DNA from 3 places in the Bradyrhizobium sp. 482_C4_N1_8 genome. Region 3 is predicted to be linked to each of the others. Evidence: predicted binding sites of a transcription regulator. Region 3 holds the regulator's gene; each other region holds the start of a gene.

Region 1 (7,712 bases), 3.0 Mb from region 3:
CGCGGATATCGTTACGGCGTCGGTGCGGCGGCAGTGGGGGCCGCGGCGATCGGCGCAGCTGCGACGGGGGCCTACTACCGCAGCGGCTGCGGCTATGACGCTTACGGAAACTATGTTTGCCCGGGCGGGTACTCTCCGTACTGAGCGGAGCGACGTAGTTGGCCCATGGTGCTCGAAGCGCTGGCGAAATCGTTTGCTTTGCGCACCATGGTCATTTCGACAGTGGCGCAGCAGCGCTGCGACAAGTCATGGCCCGACAAGTCATGGTCCGCTGAAATTCTCCCACGGGGGAGAAGGGAAAGATGCAGCGGTCGACCGGGCTTTCATTTCGCTCGCAGCACAGCCGCGCAATGCCGAGCGATCGTCAGCTCCTCATTCGTCGGAATGACGAACACATTGACGGTGCTGCCACTGCTGCTGATCCGCTCGCGTGCCGCGTCATTCGCACCCGCGTCAATATGTACGCCGAGCCACCCAAGCCGCTCACCAATCGCGGCGCGGATTTCCTTCGCATGCTCGCCGATGCCGCCGGTGAAGACCAGACAGTCCAGCCCGCCCAGCGTGGTCGCCATCACCGCGACCTGCTGCGCCGCACGGAAGGTGAAGAGCTCGACCGCCTGCCGCGCCGCAGCCTCACGGCTCGCCAGCAGCGTGCGCATGTCGGCAGAGATGCCGGAGACGCCGAGCAGGCCTGACTCGTGATAGAGCAGGTGCTGGACATCCTCGACCGACATCCTCTCGTGCTGTTGCAGATAGAGCAGCACGCCGGGATCGATCGTGCCGCTCCGGGTGCCCATCACGAGGCCATCGAGCGGCGTCAGCCCCATCGTGGTGTCGACGCTGCGGCCATCGCGCAACGCGCACAGGCTGGCGCCATTGCCGAGATGCGCGATGACGGTGCGCTTGGCAACGAACTGCGGCGCGATTTTCGCGAGGCGCCCCGCGACATATTCGAACGAGAGGCCGTGAAAGCCGTAGCGCCGGATACCGCGCTCTTCATAGCGCCGCGGGATGGCGAAGCGGCTCGCGGGTGGCGCCATGCTGTGATGAAAGGCGGTGTCGAAACATGCGATCTGTGCCAGGTCGGGCTTTATTGCCCTGATGGTGCGGACTGGTTCAAGGCACCGCGGCTGGTGCAGCGGCGCCAGTGGCGTCAGTGCGTCCAGCTTTGCGTAGACGTCGTCAGTCAGCTCAACCGGGCCCGAATAATCCGGCCCGCCATGAACGATGCGGTGACCGACGGCGCGCAGGCGGTGGTCGGCAAAACGCTCCTCGATGAAGCCGAGCACCTCCGCGAACAGATGACCGCTGTCCGCATCGGATGCTTCCCTCTGCGTCTCGAACAGGTCTCCGCCCGCAGGGCTTTTCACCACGAGCCGCGGCTTCGCCTCATGCTCGTCGAGCAGGCCCTTGCAGAGCAGGGCAGGCTCGTCCGCCGCGATGTCGAACAGGCCGAACTTGATGCTCGACGAGCCCGAGTTGAGCACGAGGGCCGACGCCGTCATGACGTCAACCCGCTTTGCCCGGCCAGACCCAGTCGCGAATTTCAGGCATGTCCTCGCCGTGTTCGCGCACATAGTGCGAATGTTCGATCAGTCTGTCGCGGAACTGCTGTTGCACCTGCGCGGCCTTGGTCGCCAGACCCGGCACGCGCGCGATCGCCTCGATCGCGAGGTGATAGCGGTCGAGCCCGTTGAGGACGACCATGTCGAACGGCGTCGTCGTGGTGCCTTCCTCGGCAAAGCCGCGCACATGCATTCCGGCATGGTTGGTGCGGTTATAGGTGAGACGGTGGATGAGATAGGGATAGCCGTGATAGGCGAAGATCACCGGCTTGTCTGGTGTGAACAGGCTGTCGAAGTCACGGTCGGACAGGCCGTGCGGGTGCTGGTCTTTCGGCTGCAGCGTCATGAGGTCGACGACGTTGACGACGCGGATCTTCAGGTCGGGCAGCGCCTTGCGCAGCAGATCGACGGCGGCGAGCGTCTCCAGTGTCGGCACGTCGCCGGCGCAGGCCATCACGACGTCGGGCTCGCCATCCGCATCCTCCGTGCCGGCCCAGGTCCAGATGCCGATGCCGGCATCACAATGCGTGGCGGCGTCCTGCATCGACAGCCATTGCGGCGCCGGCTGCTTGCCGGCGACGATGACGTTGATGCGGTCATAGGTGCGCAGGCAGTGATCGGCGATCCACAACAGCGTGTTGGCGTCGGGCGGGAAGTAGATGCGGACGATGTCGGCCTTCTTGTTGGCGACGAGATCGACGAAGCCGGGATCCTGATGGCTGAATCCGTTATGGTCCTGCCGCCAGACATGCGAGGTCAGGAGATAGTTCAGCGAGGCGATCGGTCGCCGCCAGGGCAGATGTCGCGTCACCTTCAGCCATTTGGCGTGCTGGTTGAACATGGAATCGACGATGTGGATGAAGGCCTCGTAGCAGGAGAACAAGCCGTGCCGTCCGGTGAGCAGATAGCCCTCGAGCCAGCCCTGGCAGAGATGCTCGCTCAAAACCTCCATCACCCGGCCGTCCTGGGCGAGATGCACGTCGTAAGGCTCCGTCGGCTCCATCCAGACCCGTTCGGTCGCCTCGAACACGGCATCGAGCCGGTTTGACGCGGTCTCGTCCGGACCCATGATGCGGAAGTTGCGCGTTTCTGCGTTGAGGCGGATGACGTCGCGCAGGAATTTGCCGAGCTCGCGCGTTGCTTCGCCGGTGACGCCGCCGGGCTGCGGCACGTCCAACGCAAAACTGCGGAAGTCCGGCAGCTTCAGCTCCTTCTTCAGCAGGCCGCCATTGGCGTGCGGATTGGCGCCCATGCGCCTGTTACCGTCGGGCGCCAGCGCCTGGAGCTCGGGAATGAGCGCGCCGCTGCCGTCGAACAGCTTCTCGGGCTCGTAGCTGCGCATCCAGTCTTCGAGGATTTTCAGATGCGCCGGGTTCTCGCGACAGCTCGCAACGGGAACCTGATGCGCGCGCCAAAAGCCCTCGACCTTCTTGCCGTCGACCTCCTTCGGGCCGGTCCAGCCCTTCGGGCTGCGCAGCACGATCATCGGCCAGCGCGGCCGCTCGACGCTCTTGCGGCCGTCGCGGGCATGCTGCTGGATCGAGCGGATGCTGGCGAGCGCGACGTCGAGCGCATCCGCCATGGCCTGGTGCATCAATTCGGGATCGTCGCCCTCGACGAACAGCGGCTCGTGGCCGAACCCGCGGAACAGGTCGCGGATCTCCGCGTCGCGCATCCGTCCGAGCACGGTCGGGTTCGCGATCTTGTAGCCATTGAGGTGCAGGATCGGCAGCACAGCGCCGTCATGGGCGGGATTGAGGAACTTGTTCGAGTGCCAGGACGCCGCGAGCGGGCCGGTTTCCGCCTCGCCATCGCCGACGACGCAGGCGACGATCAGGTCGGGATTGTCGAATGCGGCGCCATAGGCATGCACCAGCGCGTAGCCGAGTTCGCCGCCTTCGTGGATCGAGCCTGGCGTTTCCGGCGCCGCGTGGCTCGGAATGCCGCCGGGGAAGGAGAACTGCCTGAAAAGTTTTCGCAATCCGTCTGTATCGCGCGCGACGTCAGGATAGATCTCGCTGTAGCTGCCTTCGAGATAGGTGTTGGCCACCATGCCCGGGCCGCCATGGCCGGGACCGCAGATATAGAGCACGTTGACATCGAGCGCGCGGATGACGCGGTTGAGATGGGCGTAAATGAAGTTCAAACCGGGCGTCGTGCCCCAATGGCCGAGCAAGCGCGGCTTGATGTGCTCCGGCCGCAACGGCTCGCGCAGCAGCGGATTGTCGAGCAGATAGATTTGCCCGACGGAGAGGTAGTTCGCGGCGCGCCAATAGCGATCGAGCAGATCGAGCTCGCTGCTCCCTGAGGCCGATTGTCGTTGATTTGTCATGTTCCTGCTGACCTTCACCCAGCGATCGACACCAACTTTGTTCCGGTGCGATTGATCCCTGTCCGGCATCGAACAGGATCGCCGCGACGGGTGTGTTGCGTGAGGTCAAGGGACCGCGCCCGAAATTTGGGCGGCTACTGTGCATGGGGTTGTTTTTGAGTTTTTTGTTTGTGTTCTTGATTTGTTCCTTTTGCGTGCTATCTTGGCTTCATGAGTCCAGCATCCTCTCATGCTCTCAAGCACCCGCCGGTCACGGCGCCCTCCGAGCCGGCGGGTGCGGACTCTGATTTTCCCGAACTGGCGGTCGCCATCGACAAACAGCGCAGGCGAGGGCGGGGCGCCCAGTCCAATGCCAGCGGCCGCTTCGAGGCCGAGGCCCGCGTCGCCTTCGACGATGGCTGGCAGAGCCTGGAGGAGCTGCCGCCGTTCAAGACCACCGTCGGCGTCGATACCTCGCGCAAGGTGATCACCCGCAACGAATCCCCCGATATTGGCTTCGACCGCTCGATCAATCCGTATCGCGGCTGCGAGCACGGCTGTGTCTATTGCTTCGCGCGGCCGACGCACGCCTATCTCGGCCTGTCGCCGGGGCTCGACTTCGAGTCAAAGCTGTTTGCCAAGCCCGATGCGCCGGCGCTGCTCGAGAAGGAGCTGGCCGCGACCGGCTACGAGCCGCGGATGATCGCGATCGGGACCAACACCGATCCGTATCAGCCGATCGAGCGCGAGCGTAAGATCATGCGCGGCATTCTCGAAGTGCTGGAGCGCGCCGGCCACCCCGTCGGCATCGTCACCAAGTCGGCGCTGGTCACGCGCGACATCGACATTCTCGCGCGGATGGCCAAGCGCAATCTCGCCAAGGTCGGAATTTCCGTCACCTCGCTCGATCCAAAGCTGGCTCGCACCATGGAGCCGCGCGCATCGACGCCGCCGAAGCGGCTGGAGGCGCTGAAGCAGCTTTCGGACGCGGGTATTCCGACCACCGTGATGGTCGCGCCCGTGATCCCCGCGCTGAACGATTCCGAGATCGAGCGCATTCTCGATGCCGCCGCCCATGCCGGCGTCAAGGAAGCCTCCTACGTGCTGTTGCGGCTGCCGCTGGAGGTTCGCGATCTCTTCCGCGAATGGCTGATGGCCAATTATCCAGACCGCTACCGCCACGTCTTCACCCTGATCCGCGACATGCGCGGCGGCCGCGATTACGACGCGAAATGGGGCGAGCGGATGAAGGGCACCGGACCGATGGCCTGGACCATCGGCCGCCGCTTCGAGATCGCCTGCGACAGGCTTGGGCTGAACAAGCGGCGCTCCAAGCTGACGACGGATCACTTTGCGAGGCCGAAGCGGAACGGCGATCAGCTCAGCCTGTTCTGATCGGGAAACGGAAGAGGCGTAGCATGAGCCAGGAACTTACCGCGCCGGTGCCGCGGCTCACGGTCATCACACTGGGTGTGAGCGACATTCGTGCCAGCATCGCCTTCTATGACGCGCTCGGCTTCTCGCGTCGGCTGAAGGCGACCGGCGAGGCCGTCGCCTTCTACGATACCGGTGGTCCGGTGCTGGCCCTGTTTCACTGGGACAAACTCGCGGCCGACGCCAAGTTGCCGGACAATCCGAGGCCCGCGACCTTCCGCGGCATGACGCTCGCCTGGAACTGCGCCACGCGCGGCGAGGTCGATGCGGTTCTGGCCTTCGCCGTCGGCAAGGGCGCGGCGCTGCTGAAAGCGGCGCATGAGACCGACTACGGCGGTTATTCCGGCTATTTCGCCGACCCCGACGGCCATCCCTGGGAAGTCGTGGTCGCGCCCGACATCGAGGTCGGTGAGGACCGGCGGGTGCATCTGGCGGAGTAGGCGGCTGGTCTGAATAACGGGAATTGTCCGGGGTTCCCGGTTGCGCCGGCCGGGCCGCTTGCGCACGATCCCGCCCATGATTCGGGACAAGTCCACCAGGAAGCCGGCCAAAGACGCGCCAAAGAAGGGCGCGTCGAAGAAGGATGCCGCCAGGAAGGCAGCGCCTGCGAAGACGGCCAAGGGGGCGGCCAAGGCCCCGGCCGGTAGGCAGGGCGCCATCATCGCCGTCGCATCGCCGACCTTCCGCCGCGAGCGCGCGCTGATCAAGCGCGGCATCTGGCCGGTTGCCGGCTGCGACGAGGCCGGCCGCGGGCCGCTGGCCGGACCCGTGGTCGCGGCCGCCGTGATTCTCGATCCCGACCGCATTCCCCGCGGCATCGACGATTCCAAGCGCCTGACGGCCGAGGAACGCGAGAAGCTTTTCGACAAGATCTGCGCCACCGCGCAGGTCTCGGTCGCCGTCGCCTCGCGCTCCCGAATCGACCGCGACAACATCCTGCGCGCCTCGCTGTGGGCGCTGAAGCGCGCCGTGGTGGCGCTGCCCGACTCGCCGCGTCATGTGTTTGTCGACGGCCGCGACCGGCTCGACACCGCCTGCGACTGCGAGGCCGTGATCGGCGGCGACGGCATCGTCCTGTCGATCGCCGCAGCCTCGATCATCGCCAAGGTGACGCGCGACCGGCTGATGTGCGCGCTGGCGCAGGACTGCCCCGGCTATGGCTTCGAGCAGCACAAGGGCTACGCCGTCCCGGAGCACCTCGACGCGCTCGACCGCCTCGGTCCCACCATCCACCACCGCAGCTTCTTCGCCCCCGTTGCCGCCGCCCGCGCCAAGCACATGCCCTGGACCGTCGAGCCGGTGCGGGACCTGTTCGCGGTGACCGAGATGGAAGTGCAGCTAGAAGCAAGCGTTGAAATTGATGCGTCAGCGGGCCTGTAGGGCAGACGGTCGTTGCCACAACGCGCAGCGCCCTTTATCAAAACAGATGTGAGCGAATAGGGCCGGCTGGACGGGTTGGCTGCATCTTTCGGACGTTGCATGCGGTTTACCTCCCTGGTCATCGAGCTCATTCGCGCCCGGCCGCGGCTGATCGTGTGGATCGCCGTGCTGCTGCAGGCCGCGATGTGGCTGTTCGTGGCGCTGGTATTTTACCGCAGCCCGCCCGGCACGCTCGCGACCCTGCTGGCGTTCGGCCGCGAATACCAGGTCGGCACCGATCTCGGGCCGCCCTTGCCGGTCTGGCTCGCCGACATCGCCTATCGCGCCGCAGGCGGCCACGTGTTCGGCGTCTATGTCCTCGCCCAGCTCTGCGAGGTCGCGACCTTCATCGCGCTCTATCATCTCTCCCGCGCCGTGGTCGGCTCACAGCAGGCGGTGCTCGCCGTGCTGCTGACCATGACCGTGCTGGCCTTCTCCTCGCCGGCGCTCGACTTTGGCCCGCTGGTGCTGGCGCGGCCGCTCTGGGCGCTGCTGCTGCTGCATTCCTGGCAGATCATCGGCCAGCGCCGCGGCAATGCCTGGTTTGCCTGGTCGATCGAAGCGGGCCTCTTGCTGCTGACGACGCCCGCGGCGATCTTCCTTCTCCTCCTGCTCGTCGTCTTCGCGGTCTCGACCGCCGGCGGACGCCGGACGCTACGCGCGCTCGATCCGCTGTTCGCGCTGATCGTCGTCGCCGTGCTGGCGCTGCCCTATGCAGTCTGGCTGATGCGCGCGGAGACGCTTGTCATGCCGACCCTGCCTGAGGTCGCCGAGCTGAACGCTCGCGCGCTGCACGCGGCCTGGCTGCTCGGCGGGCTCGTGCTCGGCGCGGCGGCGATCCCGGCGCTGACCTTTCTCAATAGCGGCCTGTTCGTCGCCAAGGGCGAGGAAGCGCCGATCATCTACCGGCCGCCGGTCGAGCCGCTCGCGCACAACTTCGTCTATTTCTTCGCGCTGGCGCCTGCGCTCGGCGCGGTCCTGAT
Region 2 (7,712 bases), 170 kb from region 3:
GGCGAAAATTGAAGCGATCGGCGACATCGTTGATGGTGCGCAGGAACCACGGAAAGCTGTCGGCCAGTGTGCCGTCGAGATCGAAGATGGCGAGGGAGTAGTGCATGGAGGAGGTTTTGGAGTTCGCTGACAAACGAGACGTGGCGGCTATTATTTAGAAGAATTCGAGGACACCCATGCGACACGAGCGCATTGAAATCAACCCTGCGATCATGGCCGGCAAGCCCGTCAGCCGTGGGACGCATGTGCGTCACCGCAACCTGCGCACGTGAACATTGATGTCGAGATCGATGTTGCTGACGCAGGTCTGAGTAGTCCGGTGAGAGCCGCCCTCGTGCCAGGGGCCATCGCGCGTGCGGGCGTTGGTGATATTGGCGAGCTTCAGGCATCGCCATTGCGGCAGCGGTCCGCTGCTCTCGCCGCCAAATTGCCAGGCGAGGACGGCTTCCTCACCCATCTTGTTGGTGCCGATGATGTGGGGGCAGAGCTCGCGATAACGCCCCTCGTAGATGCAGGTTACCTGCTGCTCGGCGAGGATTGCCTTGCGGAAGAGCATGTAGGTGCGGCTGGGCATCGCGGACACTTGCAGCCTTTCCCCGATGATCCCGCGGACGAGGCGGAATGAACTCTACTCCGCCGCCTCGCTCGTGCTCCTCCGCTTCGGCTTCCGTGCCTTCTTCAGCACCGGCTCCAGGAACTTCCCCGTGTAGCTCCGCGGCGCTTTCGCGATGTCCTCCGGCGGGCCCCAGGCGACGATCTCGCCGCCGCCGTCGCCGCCTTCGGGGCCGAGGTCGATGACCCAGTCGGCCGTCTTGATGACTTCGAGATTGTGCTCGATGACGACGACCGTGTTGCCCTGTGCGACGAGCTCGTGCAGCACCTCAAGCAGCTTCTTGACGTCGTGGAAGTGCAGGCCGGTGGTCGGCTCGTCCAGGATGTAGAGCGTGCGGCCGGTGGCGCGCTTCGACAGCTCCTTCGCGAGCTTGACGCGCTGGGCTTCGCCGCCCGACAGGGTCGTCGCCTGCTGGCCGACATGGATGTAATCGAGCCCGACGCGGTGCAGGGTCTGGAAGGTCTCGCGCACGCGCGGCACCGCCTTGAAGAAGTCGGCGGCTTCCTCGACGGTCATGTCGAGCACGTCGGCGATGCTCTTGCCCTTGAACAGGACCTCCAGCGTCTCGCGGTTGTAACGCTTGCCCTTGCAGACGTCGCAGGTGACGTAGACGTCGGGCAGGAAGTGCATCTCGATCTTGATGACGCCGTCGCCCTGGCAGGCCTCGCAGCGGCCGCCCTTGACGTTGAAGGAGAAGCGGCCGGGCTCGTAGCCGCGCGCCTTCGCTTCGGGCAGGCCGGCGAACCATTCGCGGATCGGCGTGAAGGCGCCGGTATAGGTCGCGGGGTTCGAGCGCGGGGTGCGGCCGATCGGCGACTGGTCGATGTCGATGATCTTGTCGATGTGCTCGAGGCCCTCGATGCGATCGTGGGGTGCGGCGCCTTCGCTAGCGTTGTTCAGCTTGCGGGCGATGGCCTTGTAGAGCGTGTCGATCAGCAGCGTCGACTTGCCGCCGCCGGAGACGCCGGTGACGGCCGTGAACAGGCCCAGCGGAATCTCGGCCGTGACGTTCTTGAGGTTGTTGCCGCGCGCGTTGACCACCTTGATGGTGCGGCGATGGTTCGGCGGGCGCCGCTCCGGCACCTCGACCTCGAGCTCGCCGGTGAGATATTTGCCGGTGAGCGATTTCGGGTTGCGCATGATCTCGGCGGGCGTGCCTTCGGCGACGATGTTGCCGCCATGCATGCCGGCGCCGGGCCCGATGTCGAGGACGTAGTCGGCAAGCAGGATCGCGTCCTCGTCATGCTCGACCACGATCACGGTGTTGCCGAGGTCGCGCAGGCGCTTCAGCGTATCGAGCAGGCGGGCGTTGTCGCGCTGGTGCAGGCCGATCGAGGGCTCGTCCAGCACGTAGAGCACGCCAGTCAGTCCCGAGCCGATCTGCGAGGCGAGGCGGATGCGCTGGCTCTCGCCGCCGGACAGCGTGCCGGAGGAGCGGGACAGAGTGAGGTAGTTGAGGCCGACGTCGAGCAGGAAGGTGAGGCGCTCGCGAATCTCCTTGAGGATGCGGCCGGCGATCTCGTTCTGCTGCGTGTTCAGCGCCTCGGGCACGGTCTCGAACCATTCGCCGGCCTTCCTGACCGACAGCTCCGAGATCTCGCCGATATGCTTGCCGCCGATCTTGACGCAGAGCGCCTCGGGCTTCAGCCGGAAACCCTTGCAGCCTTCGCAGGGGACGTCGTGGAAATATTTTGCGAGCTCCTCGCGCGCCCACTCGCTCTCGGTCTCGCGATAGCGGCGGTTGATGTTGGTGATGACGCCCTCGAACGGCTTCTTGGTGTCGTAGGAGCGGACGCCGTCCTCGTAGGAGAACTTGATCTCGTCCTCGCCCGAGCCAAGGAGGATCGCGTTCTGCGTCTTCTTCGGCAGATCCTTCCATTTGGTGGTCAGGGTGAACTTGTAGTGCTTGCCGAGCGCCGTCAGCGTCTGAATATAGTAAGGCGATGACGACTTGGCCCAGGGCGCGATCGCGCCCTTGCCGATGGCGAGCTCCTTGTCGGGGATGACGAGGTCCTCGTCGACATGCTGCTCGACGCCGAGGCCGCCGCAGGCCGGGCAGGCGCCGTAGGGATTGTTGAACGAGAATAGGCGCGGCTCGATCTCCGGAATCGTGAAGCCGGAGACGGGGCAAGCGAATTTTTCCGAGAACAGGATGCGCTCAGGCCCGCTCTTGTCGTGGATTTTTGCGGTCTTCTTCTTCTCCTCGACGGGCGCAGCCGCTGCAGGCGCATCGGCGAACTCGACGACGGCGAGGCCCTCCGCGAGCTTCAGCGCGGTCTCAAAGCTTTCGGCGAGGCGCTGGCCGATGTCGGCGCGCACCACGATGCGGTCGACCACGACGTCGATGTCGTGCGGAAATTTCTTGTCGAGCGTCGGCGCCTCCGCGAGCTCATGGAAGGTGCCGTCGATCTTGACGCGCTGAAAACCCTTCTTGAGCCATTCGGCGAGTTCCTTGCGGTACTCGCCCTTGCGGCCGCGCACGACCGGGGCGAGCAGATAGAGGCGGGTGCCTTCGGGCAGCGCCAGCACGCGGTCGACCATCTGCGAGACGGTCTGGCTCTCGATCGGCAGACCCGTGGCGGGCGAATAGGGCACGCCGACGCGCGCCCAGAGCAGGCGCATGTAGTCGTAGATCTCGGTGACGGTGCCGACGGTCGAGCGCGGGTTCTTCGAGGTCGTCTTCTGCTCGATCGAGATCGCCGGCGACAGGCCGTCGATCTGGTCGACATCAGGCTTCTGCATCATCTCCAGGAACTGGCGCGCATAGGCCGACAGCGATTCGACGTAGCGGCGTTGGCCCTCCGCATAGATGGTGTCGAAGGCGAGCGAGGATTTGCCGGAGCCTGACAGCCCGGTGAACACCACCAGCTTGTCGCGGGGAATCTCGACGTCGACATTCTTGAGGTTGTGCTCGCGCGCGCCACGAATCGTAATTGCGCGCAGGCTGGATCCCGCGTTCTGCTGTTGGCGCTTCGCCTTGATCACTTCATCCATCCGAGTTGCCCTCAAGGAATCCCAAAGGTGCGCGATCGCGCCAACAAAAAAGGCGCGCGTCGCCCGGAACCGGGATCGGCGCCGATGGGTATGGCAGCGAACGTAGGAAGAACGGGGACGGATTTCCAGTGGCGTGTGCGAATCGTCAACGGATTGTTGGCGCGCTGGCGGCATCTGGCAGGAGCAGGGCCCCCGGAACATGCGAAGGGCCGGCGCGAGGCCAGCCCTTCGTTCGCGTTTGAATGCGGATTTGGGGCAATCCGCACATGATCAGGACTTGGAGGTTCCTGAGGGAAGCTTGGTCTCAGTATTTGGCGACGACCGGGCCGCCCCAGCGGTAATTGATGCGGATCAGGCCCATGTCGATATCCTGGCCGATCCGGTCGGTGCGCGGGGCGAAGCCGCCGACGAGCGTTGCGAAGTCGGCGCTGTGATGGCCGAGGAAGACATGGTTGTACTCGCCGCCGACCGACCAGTTCTCGGCAAAGCCCCATTCCACGCCGATGCCGATGGTGTAGCCCCAGCGGGTCTGGTTGACGCTGTTGAACACCGCGGCCGGGACGCCGGGGACGAAGGTGTCGTACTTGTCGTGCGCCACCGCGGCGCCGGCCTTGCCATAGAAGAGCAGGTTGTTGACGGCGTAGCCCATCTGGCCAGTGAACAGGCCGAAGCTGTCGATCTTGGTCTGGTTGGTGAACAGCGGCAGCGCCACGCTGACATTGCTGCCCTTGAAGTCGGCCCAGTTGCCCTGGCCCTCGATGCCGAACACCCAACGCGACTTCTGCCAGCGATAACCGAGCTGTCCGCCGACCGTGCCACCGCCCGCATTGTGACAGCCTTCGCCAACGGCCGGATCGACAGCGATGCCGAGCGCGCGGGTCACGCCCCAGCAGGCATGGGCCAAGCCGCCGCCGCCGTTGATGCCGGCATAGATGCCGCTCCAGTCATAGACGGGAACGGCGGCCGCCGGCGCCTTGTAGATCGGGAGATCGGCGGCGGTAGCCGGCGCGACCGCACCGAGTGCGAACAGGCTGACCGCAGCCAGCATCCACGTCTTCATGTCACGTCCCCAACTCGCCAAAGCCATTAGCGGACGCCTTGCGCGCGCCTCACGACTCCAAGACGGTTGGGTGCACCCTCGCGCGAAAACAAAAAGGCCGGCGCAAGGCCGGCCTTTCGTAACGCGATGGCGTCGGAGGCGAAGATCAGTATTTGGCGATGAGGGGGCCGCCGAACCTGTAACTGACGCGGGCCGTTGCAATGTCAACGTCCTGGCGGATCCGATCGGCGCGCGAGAACGTGCCGTTGTTGAACGTAAAGCGGTTGTCGCGCGATCCCATGAAGCCGTGCACATAATCGACGCCGACCACGATGTTGGGCGTTACGCCGAAATCGAGGCCAGCACCAATCGCTCCGCCCCAGCGCGTTTCATTCGCCCTGTCGAACACGAAGCCGGTGGCGGTGGTGAAGCCCTCGTATTTGTCGCTCACAACCATCGCACCACCCTTCGCGTAGAACAGCACATTGCTCCAGGCGTAGCCGACCTGGCCGGTCACGAGGCCGAAGGCGTTGATCTTCGAGCGGTCTGAGCCGACGCCGCCGGCAGCCAGGCTCGGTCCATTGGAGCCGCTAAGGTGAGCCCAGTCGCCCTGGCCTTCCACGCCGAACACCCACGACGCGCTCTGCCAGCGAAAGCCGGCCTGGCCGCCGGCCACGCCGCCGGTCGCGGTGTGGCAGCCCTCCGATGCGGGGGGAGTGACCGGCGCACCGAGGATGTTGGTGACGATGTCCCAGCAATTATGGCTCCAGCCGCCACCACCGTTGGCGCCGATGTAGAAGCCGCTCCAATCGTAGACCGCGGCGATCATCGGGGCAGGAGCTTTGGTGTAGGGGCTCGCCGCCAGGTCGGCCGCCGAAACGGACGTGGTCATCGCGACTATGCCGGCGGCGGCAAGCATAAACTTGTTCAAGACGGACCCCCCAAGGCCAAAGTTGTTGCGATCTTCGATACAACCTTCGAGGTGCGACAGTCTGTCACCGGAGGGTCACAGCGCGCCGAAAAATGGAACTTGTCCGCAAGCGCTCGCGCCGTGCGCGCGAAAACAAAAAGGCCGGCGCAAAGCCGGCCTTTCGTAACGCGATGGCGTTGATGGCGAAGGTCAGTACTTCGCCACAACCGGGCCGCCGAAGGTGTAGTTCACGCGGACCGTGCCCATATCGACGTCCTGCTTGATACGGTCGATGCGGTCGTTGATGCCGAGAATCGTGAACGAGTTGTTGCGCTTGCCCATGAACAGATGGTCGTATTCGATCGCAACGGACCAGTTCGGCGCGAAGCCGAATTCGAGGCCGGTGCCGACCGCGCCGCCCCAGCGCGTCTCGCTTGCGCTGTCGAGGACCACGCCGACGACCGTGCCGTTGTACTTGGCATGCGTGACCGCCGCGCCACCCTTCACGTACCAGAGCACATTGTTCCAGGCATAGCCGACCTGGCCGGTGAACAGGCCGATCGCGTCGATCTTGGTCTCGTTGACCAGCGGAGCAAGCGCCACGCTCGTATTCGAGCCCTTCAGATTGGCCCAGTCGCCCTGGGCTTCAAGGCCGAACACCCAGCTGGCCGACTGCCAGCGATAACCGACCTGGCCACCGACGACGCCGCCTGTCGCATTGTGACAGCCTTCAGCCGTGTCCGGACCCGCAACGCCGAAGATATTGTTGACATCCCAGCAGTTGCGGCTCGAAGCGCCGCCGCCGTTGATGCCGAGGTAGAACCCGCTCCAGTTGTAGATCGAGGCCACAGCAATGGGCGCCTTGGTGTAGGGGCGGGCCGCCAAATCGGCCGCCGAGGCGGGAGCCAACGCGCTGAGTGCGAACAGACTGGCCGAGGCCAGCAAAACCTTCTTCATTTCAATTCCCCAGTTTCGTTTCTCTTTGTCGACCAAAAACGGCCGACCCAATGACCCAACCGATGTCATTGCTCTACACCATTGAAGCCGAAGGTTGTGTCACCGGGATACCACAGCTTTCCCCGAAAACGTTGGGAATCGGTTGGCCTGGATCTGGACGCGCGAAAACAAAAAGGCCGGCGCAAGGCCGGCCTTTCGTAACGCGGTGCGTTGGAAGCGAAGCTCAGTACTTCGCGACCACCGGGCCCCCGAAGTGATAGTTCACGCCGACCTGCACGGTGTGGAAGTTGAGCGTGCCGGTGGGCAGGGCGCCCGAGAAGTAGGTCTCGCCGCCGAGGCTGCGATAGAGGTACTCGCCCTTGACCGACCACTGCGGAGCGAAGAACGCCTCGACGCCCGCGCCGACGGTCCAGCCGGAGTGCCACTTGCTGTCCGACGCGGTCAGGCCGAGAGCGGAGAGGGTGATCTTGTTGTCGATCCAGGCGTAGCCGCCGGTGCCGTAGAACAGGACCTGATTGACGGCGTAGCCGATACGGCCGCGCACGGTGCCCATGGCATCGGTCTTCGAGCTCGCCGTTGCGGTCACAACGCCGAATCCGGGAACAACAGTGGCGCCGGTCGCCGAAGCGCTGACGTCAGCCCAGGAACCATCAGCCTCGACGCCGAACACGACGTTGCCGGTCTGCCAGTTGTAGCCGGCGGTGCCGCCGACGAAGCCACCCTTCATCTTCGGGTCGCCGGAACCGTTTTCCCAGGCGCCGCCGCCGACGATACCGAGGTAGAAGCCGGTCCAGTTGTAGACCGAGGCCACCGCCACCGGAGCCTTGGTGTAGGGGCGCGCCGCGAGATCAGCGGCCGAAGCCGGAGCAGCGAGAGCGAACAAACAGGCCGAAGCCAACAAAACCTTCTTCATTTTCAAACTAATCCCAGTCCCGGTTTCTGTTTTTGCCTTCCGTGCGTTCGGAAGGACATCGGACGCCGTGGTCCAACTGATGTCGTGCTTACACGAGCAAAGCCGCAAGTTGTGTCTCCCAAAAGCCACAATAATCGCAAAACGTAACGGTGACTGACCTATAATTCCCGTTGCCCACGCAAAAAGGCCGGCGCGAGGCCGGCCTTTGATCTCCAAGCGATTTCAGAGGGATGTCAGTATCTTGCGATCATCGGGCCGCCCCAGCGATAGTTCACGCGGACGAGGC
Region 3 (7,712 bases):
TTGGAATTGTCGGGCTTCTCGACATAGCTCGCCTTCACCCGCTCGAACACTTCGCCGAACAGATTGAGCCGGGAATAGGCATCATCCGCGCTCGCTGCCGCCCGTGCCGCCCATACTCCACCGTGCGGGCTGGCGACCAGAAGGGTTAGACACGCTCCCGTGAGCGCGCCCAGGGGGAACAGCAGGTTTTTCCGCATGGATAGGCTGGCCTTCTTGCTGGAGCTTTGCTTTGGGCTTGTGAGGCGCCATGCAAATGGCGATCCAGCCCGCTGTTCACAACACCATTCTGGTTTCTTCAAGGCCGGGACGCCACGCCGGCGGGTACATCGTAAAAATCCCTTCGCCCGGGCCTAAACTTTTGGCAACGTTCCGAAACCGTTTCGCGCAAGGCGGGAATCGACCCGGCCGGCCCACGCCTCGCAGCTATGCGATTTTAGGATGGTTTTGGAGGGCCGGACACGATACGCGATGACAATAACGCTTCAAATTCTCGGGAGGACAACAATGAATGACGCGCCCCGCATCCGGCCGGAAAGGAACGTCGAACTCGGCGCCAGCGCCGAGCCATTCCAGAACCTGCACGAATTCATCCGTAAGGCGCGCGCCAACCTCAACCAGAACGCCTGGGACTATATCGTCGGCGCCGCCGAGACCGAGACCACGATGCGCCGCAACCGCATGGCGCTGGACGAGATCGCCTTCCGGCCGCGCGTGCTGCGCGACGTCCGCGAGGTCGACGGCTCGGTCGAGCTGTTCGGGCGCCGGATGCGGCTGCCGGTGGTGCTGGCCCCTGTCGGCGCACTGGAGATCTTCGATCCGGATGGCGCGGCGAGCGTCGCCCGCGCCTGCGGCACCTTCGGCGCGGCGCACATGCTGAGCTCGGTGTCCGAGCCCGGCCTGGAGAAGACCGCCGAGGCCGCCCCTGATGCGCTGCGGCTCTATCAACTCTATGTGCGCGGCGACGACGATTTCGTCGCCGATGTCGTCAGCCGGAGCGAGAAGAACGCCTACGCCGCCTTCTGCCTGACCGTTGACACGGCCCATTACAGCCGTCGCGAACGTGACATTGCCAAGCGCTATGTTCGCGAGAGCCGCCTGCGCGCCACCGGCGGTGATTACCAGAAGGGCCTGGAGTGGCGGACCGTGAAGATGATCAAGGACAAGTTCAAGATCCCGCTCATCCTGAAGGGCATCGCCACCGCCGAGGACGCCCGGATCGCGGTCGATCACGGCGTCGAGTGGATCTACGTCTCCAACCATGGCGGCCGCCAGCTCGATCACGGCCGCGGCGCCATGCATGTGCTGCCCGAGATCGTCGACGCCGTGAAGGGACGCGCCAAGATCATGGTCGACGGCGGCTTCTGCCGCGGCACCGACATCGTCAAGGCGATCGCGGCGGGCGCGGACATGGTCGGCATCGGCCGGCTGCAATGCTGGGCATTGGCGGCGGCCGGCGAGGCCGGCGTGAGGCGAATGCTGGAGCTGCTCGAGGACGAGGTGCTGCGCTGCCTCGGCCTCTTGGGCGCCACCTCATTCGCCGAGGTCGACAAGTCCTGCCTGCACCAGGCGACTGCAACGAATGCGCCGAGCGTGTTCAGCGCGTTCCCGCTGTTCGACCATGACCCCTATCGATATTGAGTGAAAGGATGCAATGAGCTCGCTCTCTCCCGGCAGCGCGGACGCGCTGCTGTTCGATCTCGGGCGCGTCGTGCTCGACATCGATTTCTCCAAGGCGATCGCCTGCTGGGCGGGACATGCCGGCTGCAAGCCGGACGCCATCGTCGCGCGCTACGTGCGGGACAGCGAAGCCTACCGGCTGCACGAGGTCGGCAAGATCAGCGACGAGGCCTATTTTGACTCGCTGCGCGCCTCGCTCGGGATCGGCATTTCGGACGCGCAGTTCCTGGAGGGCTGGAACGCGATCTTCGCCGGCGAGATGCCCGACATCGCCGAGCTGCTGCCGCGTGCGGCGAAGCAGTTGCCGCTCTACGCCTTCTCCAACACCAACCGGCCGCATGTGGACCACTTCTCGAAGGAATATGCCGGCCTGCTCGGCCATTTCCGCGAGCTGTATCTGTCGTCCAGCATCGGCCTGCGCAAACCGGATGTGGAGGCCTTCGACCATGTCGTGGCCGCGATCGGCGTGCCGGCGAACCGTATCGTGTTCTTCGACGATCTTGCCGAGAACATCGAAGGAGCGCGGTCGCGCGGCCTGACCGCGGTCCACGTGACCTCGCCCCGCGACGTCGGGAATGCCCTCAAGGCGCTCGGAATCTGACCTCTGGCCGGCAAGCCGACGGGCCGCGAGTGGAACTATTTTGCCTGGGGGCGAGGAACCAAAACCCTTTGTGCATTTTTATACGGAGTTCCCGGAACGATTGCCCCTCTCGGGACTCATGAGTCCGTTGTGAATTCTACATCGGGCTTATCGTCGTGTTGGGCAAAACCTACCTTACCAAGCAAGCCTCTCTGCTGATGAAATTCGCCAGAACCACCTCGGATTCTGACCTCTCCGCAAAACTGATCAGCAAGGCCGCCGACCTGAAATCCCAGGCCGACCCGCTGCCTGACAAGGATCAGGGCCCCGCAGCGCCGGACGTCAGTCCGTACAAGCCGCCGGGGAGTTGACCGATGCTGGCCGTGGCTCTCGTCCTTCTCGTCCTCGCCATGGCCATCCTCGTACCGGTCTGTCTCGCCTTCTGGATCATGCCGCGGCGGACTTGATGCTCACCCTTCATCGCAGAGCGGATGACGCAGGATAAATCATCCTGCGCGGCCACTGTTTTGCCTCTGCGCCTGCACTCGGCTAGAACTCTCGCCGCCGATTTGCCCGAACGGGCCCAGCAGGAGTTTTCACCCGTGGCCCTGATGCCGGTTTCCGACGCGCTCGCTGCGGTGCTGGCGGGCGCAGAGCCGCTGCCTGAAGAGATGATCGCGCTCGACGCAGCCTTCCACCGCGTGCTCGCGCGCGACGTCGCCGCGCGGCGCACGCAGCCGCCGCAGGCGATGTCGGCAATGGACGGCTATGCGGTGCGCGCGGTCGATGCGGCGAAGATCGACTCCCAGCTCACCCTGATTGGCGAGGTCGCGGCGGGCCGCCCGTTTGCGGGATCGGTCGGCGCCGGCGAGGCCGTGCGTATCTTCACCGGCGGTGTCGTTCCCGATGGCGCTGATGCGGTCGTGATCCAGGAGGACACGATCGCGGACGGCAAGCGCATAACGATCAAGGAAGCTGCCGTAACGGGGCGGCACATCCGCCCCGCCGGCGTCGACTTCTCGGAAGGCGACGTGCTGCTGCGCAAAGGGGCCCGGCTCACCGAGCGCGACCTCGCGCTCGCCGCCGGCATGAATTACCCGCAACTGCCAGTCCGGCGACGCCCGAAGGTCGCGATCCTCGCGACCGGCGACGAGCTGGTGATGCCGGGTACGACGCCGGGCCACGGCCAGATCGTCTATTCCAACGGCTACGCCCTGCACGCGCTCGCCCGCAGCGAGGGCGCCGATACCATCGACCTCGGCGTTGCCGCCGATACGCTGGAGGCCACCACGGCCGGCATCGGCCGCGCGCGGGAGAGCGGCGCCGACATCCTGATCACGACCGGCGGCGCGTCGGTCGGGGACCACGATCTGGTCCAGCAGGCGCTGAGGGACGAAGGTATCTCGATGGCGTTCTGGAAGATCGCGATGCGGCCGGGCAAGCCGATGATGAACGGGCGGCTCGGCGCGATGCGCGTGATCGGCCTGCCCGGCAATCCCGTGTCATCCTACGTTTGCGGCTTCCTGTTCATGGTGCCGTTGATTCGCGCGCTTTCGGGCCGTTCGATGATTCATCACCGCCGCGAACGCGCGGTGCTCGGCCGCGATGTCGGCGCCAATGACCAGCGCGAGGATTACCTGCGCGCACGCCTCGAGCTGCGCGACGACGGCACGCTCGTCGCCCTTCCGGTCAATCACCAGGATTCCTCGCTGCTTGCGAATCTCGCTGCGGCACAGGCACTTCTCGTGCGCGCGCCATTCGCGTCGAAGGCCGAAGCCGGCACGCCTTGCGAGGTCTTGCGGCTGCCCGTCTGAGCGCTTCGTTCGCGTGCGTTCCGCGAACTTTGTCGCGTTCACGGTAAATTAAGCAGTTGCGGAACATGTATCGAACATATAGTGTCCGTTCATGATTTGTTTCGAGAATGTAGCGGCTTACTGCTGAATTCAGCGTCTCGGAATCGAACGACATCAACCGGGGGATTTTGGTCGAGATGTTAACGCGCAAACAATACGAGCTCCTGCGGTTCATCAGCGAACGACTGAAGGAAAGCGGCGTGCCGCCCTCCTTCGATGAGATGAAGGACGCGCTCGACCTGCGCTCGAAATCGGGCATCCATCGCCTGATCACCGCGCTCGAGGAGCGCGGCTTCATCCGGCGCCTGCCCAACCGGGCCCGCGCCATCGAGGTGATCAAGCTGCCCGAGCTTCAGGCCGCCGCCGGCAGCCGCCGCGGCTTCACGCCGAGCGTCATCGAAGGCAATCTCGGCAAGGTCCGCACGACTTCGAGCCCGCCGCCGGACGAGGGCGAGCGCCCCGTCGCGGTCCCCGTGATGGGCCGCATCGCGGCCGGTACGCCGATCGAGGCCTTGCAGACCCGCAGCCACACCATCAGCGTACCGCCTGACATGCTCGGCTCGGGCGAACATTACGCGCTCGAAGTGCGCGGCGATTCCATGGTCGAGGCCGGCATTCTCGACGGCGACATGGCGCTGATCCAGCGCAACGAGAGCGCCGATACCGGCGATATCGTGGTGGCGCTGATCGACGACGAGGAGGCGACGCTCAAGCGCTTCCGCCGCCGCGGCGCCTCGATCGCGCTCGAGCCCGCCAATGCGGCCTATGAGGTCCGCATTCTGCCGCCCAACCGGGTGAAGATCCAGGGCAAGCTGATCGGACTGTACCGGAAGTATTGATACCGAACGTGCCGGTATCGGTCATTTCGCGCCCCGCGCGCTTTCGATCGGCATCGCCGATCCGGGATTGGAGCGGACGATTGTCCGCTTCCGCTGGATAGTCTTTCTGGTTTCGCGCAGATTATCCGGCCCCTCCTCCAGCGGTACATCCTCGGCACGCCACACGAAGCAGCCCTGCTTCGCGGCCTTCAGGTTCGAGGAGAAGTCATGCGCCAGATCGTTCTGAGCACAGTTGCTGTGGCGCTGATCGCAGCATCGGCCGCGCAAGCCTTGGCCGCGCAATCGCGGCCCCATGCCCGCAAGGATACCGCCGTAAGCGAGCAAGTCCGCAAGGCCCTCGACGCCGTCGACCAACCGTCGCGGCCGGGCTGGCAATATTCCGGCTGGTCGGCGCCTGCGGGGCGCTGACACGCGCCTGCGGAATGCAAAGGGGCGGGCTTTGTTCCTGGTGGATTCGGGAAAGTTAATGTGATTGCGGCCTGCGGCGGCGAGCCGTAGATTTGCCTACAACCCGGCAGAACGTTTGGTATTTCCACTCTGATAGAGGCCTGCGCCTCGATTAAGAGACGTGGGTCGCTATCCCTGCATGAGGAGCACCCGATGTGTGACTACAGCCTGCATGCCGTCGCGTCGCGTCCCGCCGAAGTCGGCGAGACGATCGTCACGACAACCTTCCGCGGCACCTCGACGCGCGGCTTTGCCTCCGCGGCCGATCCGACCGTCGCGGTCTGCCTGCTCCCGGGAACGGAGCTCGCCTTCGCCGACAACGTCCGCTACGACAATCGCTGGATCTGGACGCGCACCGTCAATTCGCGCGTCGGCAAGTTCGGCAAGATCGATCCGCACATTCCCGATCGCCATCATGATGCGATCGAATTCCCCGACGGCAAATCCGTGCTGGTGACGCAGCTGGTCGAAGGCCAGCGTGCGACCGTGCTGCAGCTACCGGTGACCCAGCCGCTCGGCGAGCGCGAGCACAAGCCGCAGACCATCACCGACAGCCGGCCAACCAGCACCCGCCTGCCGATCGGCTGACATCGCCATTCCCGGCCGGCAGGTCGGGCCAGGATTGAAAATCGCCATCGCCGGCCGAGGCCGGCGAGATGGTGTTGCTCGTGCCCCGCGAAACGCCATCGGGCGGACCAAGCCGTTGTGCCTCCCACCGCACGAAGTTTGCGCTGTCCTGCCTGAATTTTAAACGTCCGTTCCGCAGCCAAATGGCCGATGCTTGGTGCGGCTTGAGACGGCGGGCACGTTCGATGAAGACCTTCATTCGCGTCGTTGAACTCTGGGTGCCTGACCGCACGCGCATGCGGCTGGAATTCGGCGGCGGCCTCTACGGCGAAGGGTTGTCCGCGTTTAGGGACGTGAGCGAGGATCTGCACTTCGGATATGACGAGGGACTTCCCGGCAAGGCCTGGGCCAGCGGCCACCCCGTGATCCTCACCAGATTCACCGATTCCTATTTCAAGCGGACCGATCAGGCCATCGCCGCCGGGCTGACCTGCGGCGTGGCGGTGCCGGTGTTTTCAGGCGAATTCCTGCAAGCTGTCATGGTGCTGTTCTGCGGCGACGACGAGGCCCATGTCGGCGCGATCGAGCTCTGGCACAACGATGCCGAAACCTCCCACGAGATGGGGCTCGTCGACGGCTATTACGGCACCGCCGACATGTTCGAATTCAACTCCCGCCACACCAGATTTCCGCGTGGCTTCGGCCTGCCCGGCCGCATCTGGAAAGCCGGCCTGCCGCTGATCATCAAGGACCTGCACGATGCCAGGAGTTTTCTGCGCTGGGAGGACGCCGCCAAGGTCGGAATCAATCTCGGCGTCGGCGTTCCCTACCGGACCGGCACCGATCAAACCTGGGTGCTGACATTTCTCTCCGCGCAGGCGACCCCGATTGCGCGACGCTTCGAGATCTGGGTCCCGGACGAGGCCCGTTCGGCGCTGGTCTTCCGCACCGGCGATTGCAGCGCGCAGACCGACCTCGCCGCGCTCTATGCGACGAAATCCATCGCCAAAGGCGAAGGCAGCATCGGCGGGGCCTGGGCCACCGGCATGCCCGCGCTCAACGACGATCTCGCGCGTGACGGCTCGGTCGCGGCCTCGCAGGCCAGCGCCTCTGGACTGAGCCAGATGGTCGTCCTGCCGGTGATCGGCAATGCCAGGCTCGACGCCGTGCTGGCCTGGTATCTGTAACCCGTCCGCTCAATCCTCAGCCTGCAGGTCCGCTTCCGATGGCGTCGCGTCGCGGTTGCGGGGAGCCGCCGCCTGCGGCGCAAGGCTCGCGCTGAAATCCGCCTCGCCGGCCGCCGCCGGCGACCACGGACGGTCTGTCCCCCTCGTCTTCGCCGCCTGAACCGCAAAGCCGTCGCCGCTTCGCGTCAGTGCCAGCGCGCCCTGCCTTGCGAGACGCTGACGGTCGACAACCATGGCCGCGCAATCCGGCGGCGCCGGCCGCGCCGTCACCACCAGCGCGGCCCGGCTGCAATCGTCAGCCAATGAATCGATGCGCAAGGCCAGCGCGACCAGGCGCCCGTCGGCGAGCGGCGTCACGCAGCCGGCTTCGTCGCACGACACGCCGGCGGCCAGTGAGGCACTGCCGGCATCGCGCGGATCGGCGTCGGCGGCGAGCCATTCCTTCAGAAGAAAACTGTCCTTGCTCGACCTGATCAGATGCAGGTGCCCATCCCTGCCCCGCATCGCGACGCTCTGGCCGTCACCGGCGATCAGGACATCGGGCTGCCGCGCGCACAGTCCC

What was found. Region 3 encodes LexA, which represses DNA repair genes until DNA is damaged. Its sites were predicted from a motif close to TGTTCNNNNTGTGTTCNG; they were not measured.
Region 1: the regulator LexA is predicted to act here: its motif matches at 4,069-4,086, upstream of AB7Z56_RS34490 (PA0069 family radical SAM protein).
Region 2: the regulator LexA is predicted to act here: its motif matches at 3,704-3,721, upstream of uvrA (excinuclease ABC subunit UvrA).

The regions. Positions count from the first base shown of each region.
Region 1 covers NZ_CP197231.1:7,270,939-7,278,650, reverse strand. The annotation lists gene AB7Z56_RS34505 (hypothetical protein) at 1-144, shown strand, start outside; gene AB7Z56_RS34500 (acetate/propionate family kinase) at 324-1,505, opposite strand; gene AB7Z56_RS34495 (phosphoketolase family protein) at 1,510-3,897, opposite strand; gene AB7Z56_RS34490 (PA0069 family radical SAM protein) at 4,108-5,271, shown strand; gene AB7Z56_RS34485 (VOC family protein) at 5,295-5,750, shown strand; gene AB7Z56_RS34480 (ribonuclease HII) at 5,827-6,690, shown strand; gene AB7Z56_RS34475 (glycosyltransferase family 39 protein) at 6,790-7,712, shown strand, end outside.
Region 2 covers NZ_CP197231.1:4,482,313-4,490,024, forward strand. The annotation lists gene AB7Z56_RS21395 (HAD-IA family hydrolase) at 1-106, opposite strand, end outside; gene AB7Z56_RS21400 (hypothetical protein) at 251-583, opposite strand; gene uvrA (excinuclease ABC subunit UvrA) at 629-3,607, opposite strand; gene AB7Z56_RS21410 (outer membrane protein) at 3,912-4,667, opposite strand; gene AB7Z56_RS21415 (outer membrane protein) at 4,813-5,577, opposite strand; gene AB7Z56_RS21420 (outer membrane protein) at 5,767-6,513, opposite strand; gene AB7Z56_RS21425 (outer membrane protein) at 6,737-7,426, opposite strand; gene AB7Z56_RS21430 (outer membrane protein) at 7,660-7,712, opposite strand, start outside.
Region 3 covers NZ_CP197231.1:4,316,891-4,324,602, reverse strand. The annotation lists gene AB7Z56_RS20665 (S41 family peptidase) at 1-197, opposite strand, end outside; gene AB7Z56_RS20660 (alpha-hydroxy acid oxidase) at 505-1,638, shown strand; gene AB7Z56_RS20655 (HAD family hydrolase) at 1,652-2,278, shown strand; gene AB7Z56_RS20650 (hypothetical protein) at 2,476-2,628, shown strand; gene AB7Z56_RS20645 (molybdopterin molybdotransferase MoeA) at 2,860-4,071, shown strand; gene lexA (transcriptional repressor LexA) at 4,248-4,949, shown strand; gene AB7Z56_RS20635 (hypothetical protein) at 4,971-5,303, opposite strand; gene AB7Z56_RS20630 (hypothetical protein) at 5,550-5,984, shown strand; gene AB7Z56_RS20625 (GAF domain-containing protein) at 6,209-7,150, shown strand; gene AB7Z56_RS20620 (ComEC/Rec2 family competence protein) at 7,160-7,712, opposite strand, start outside.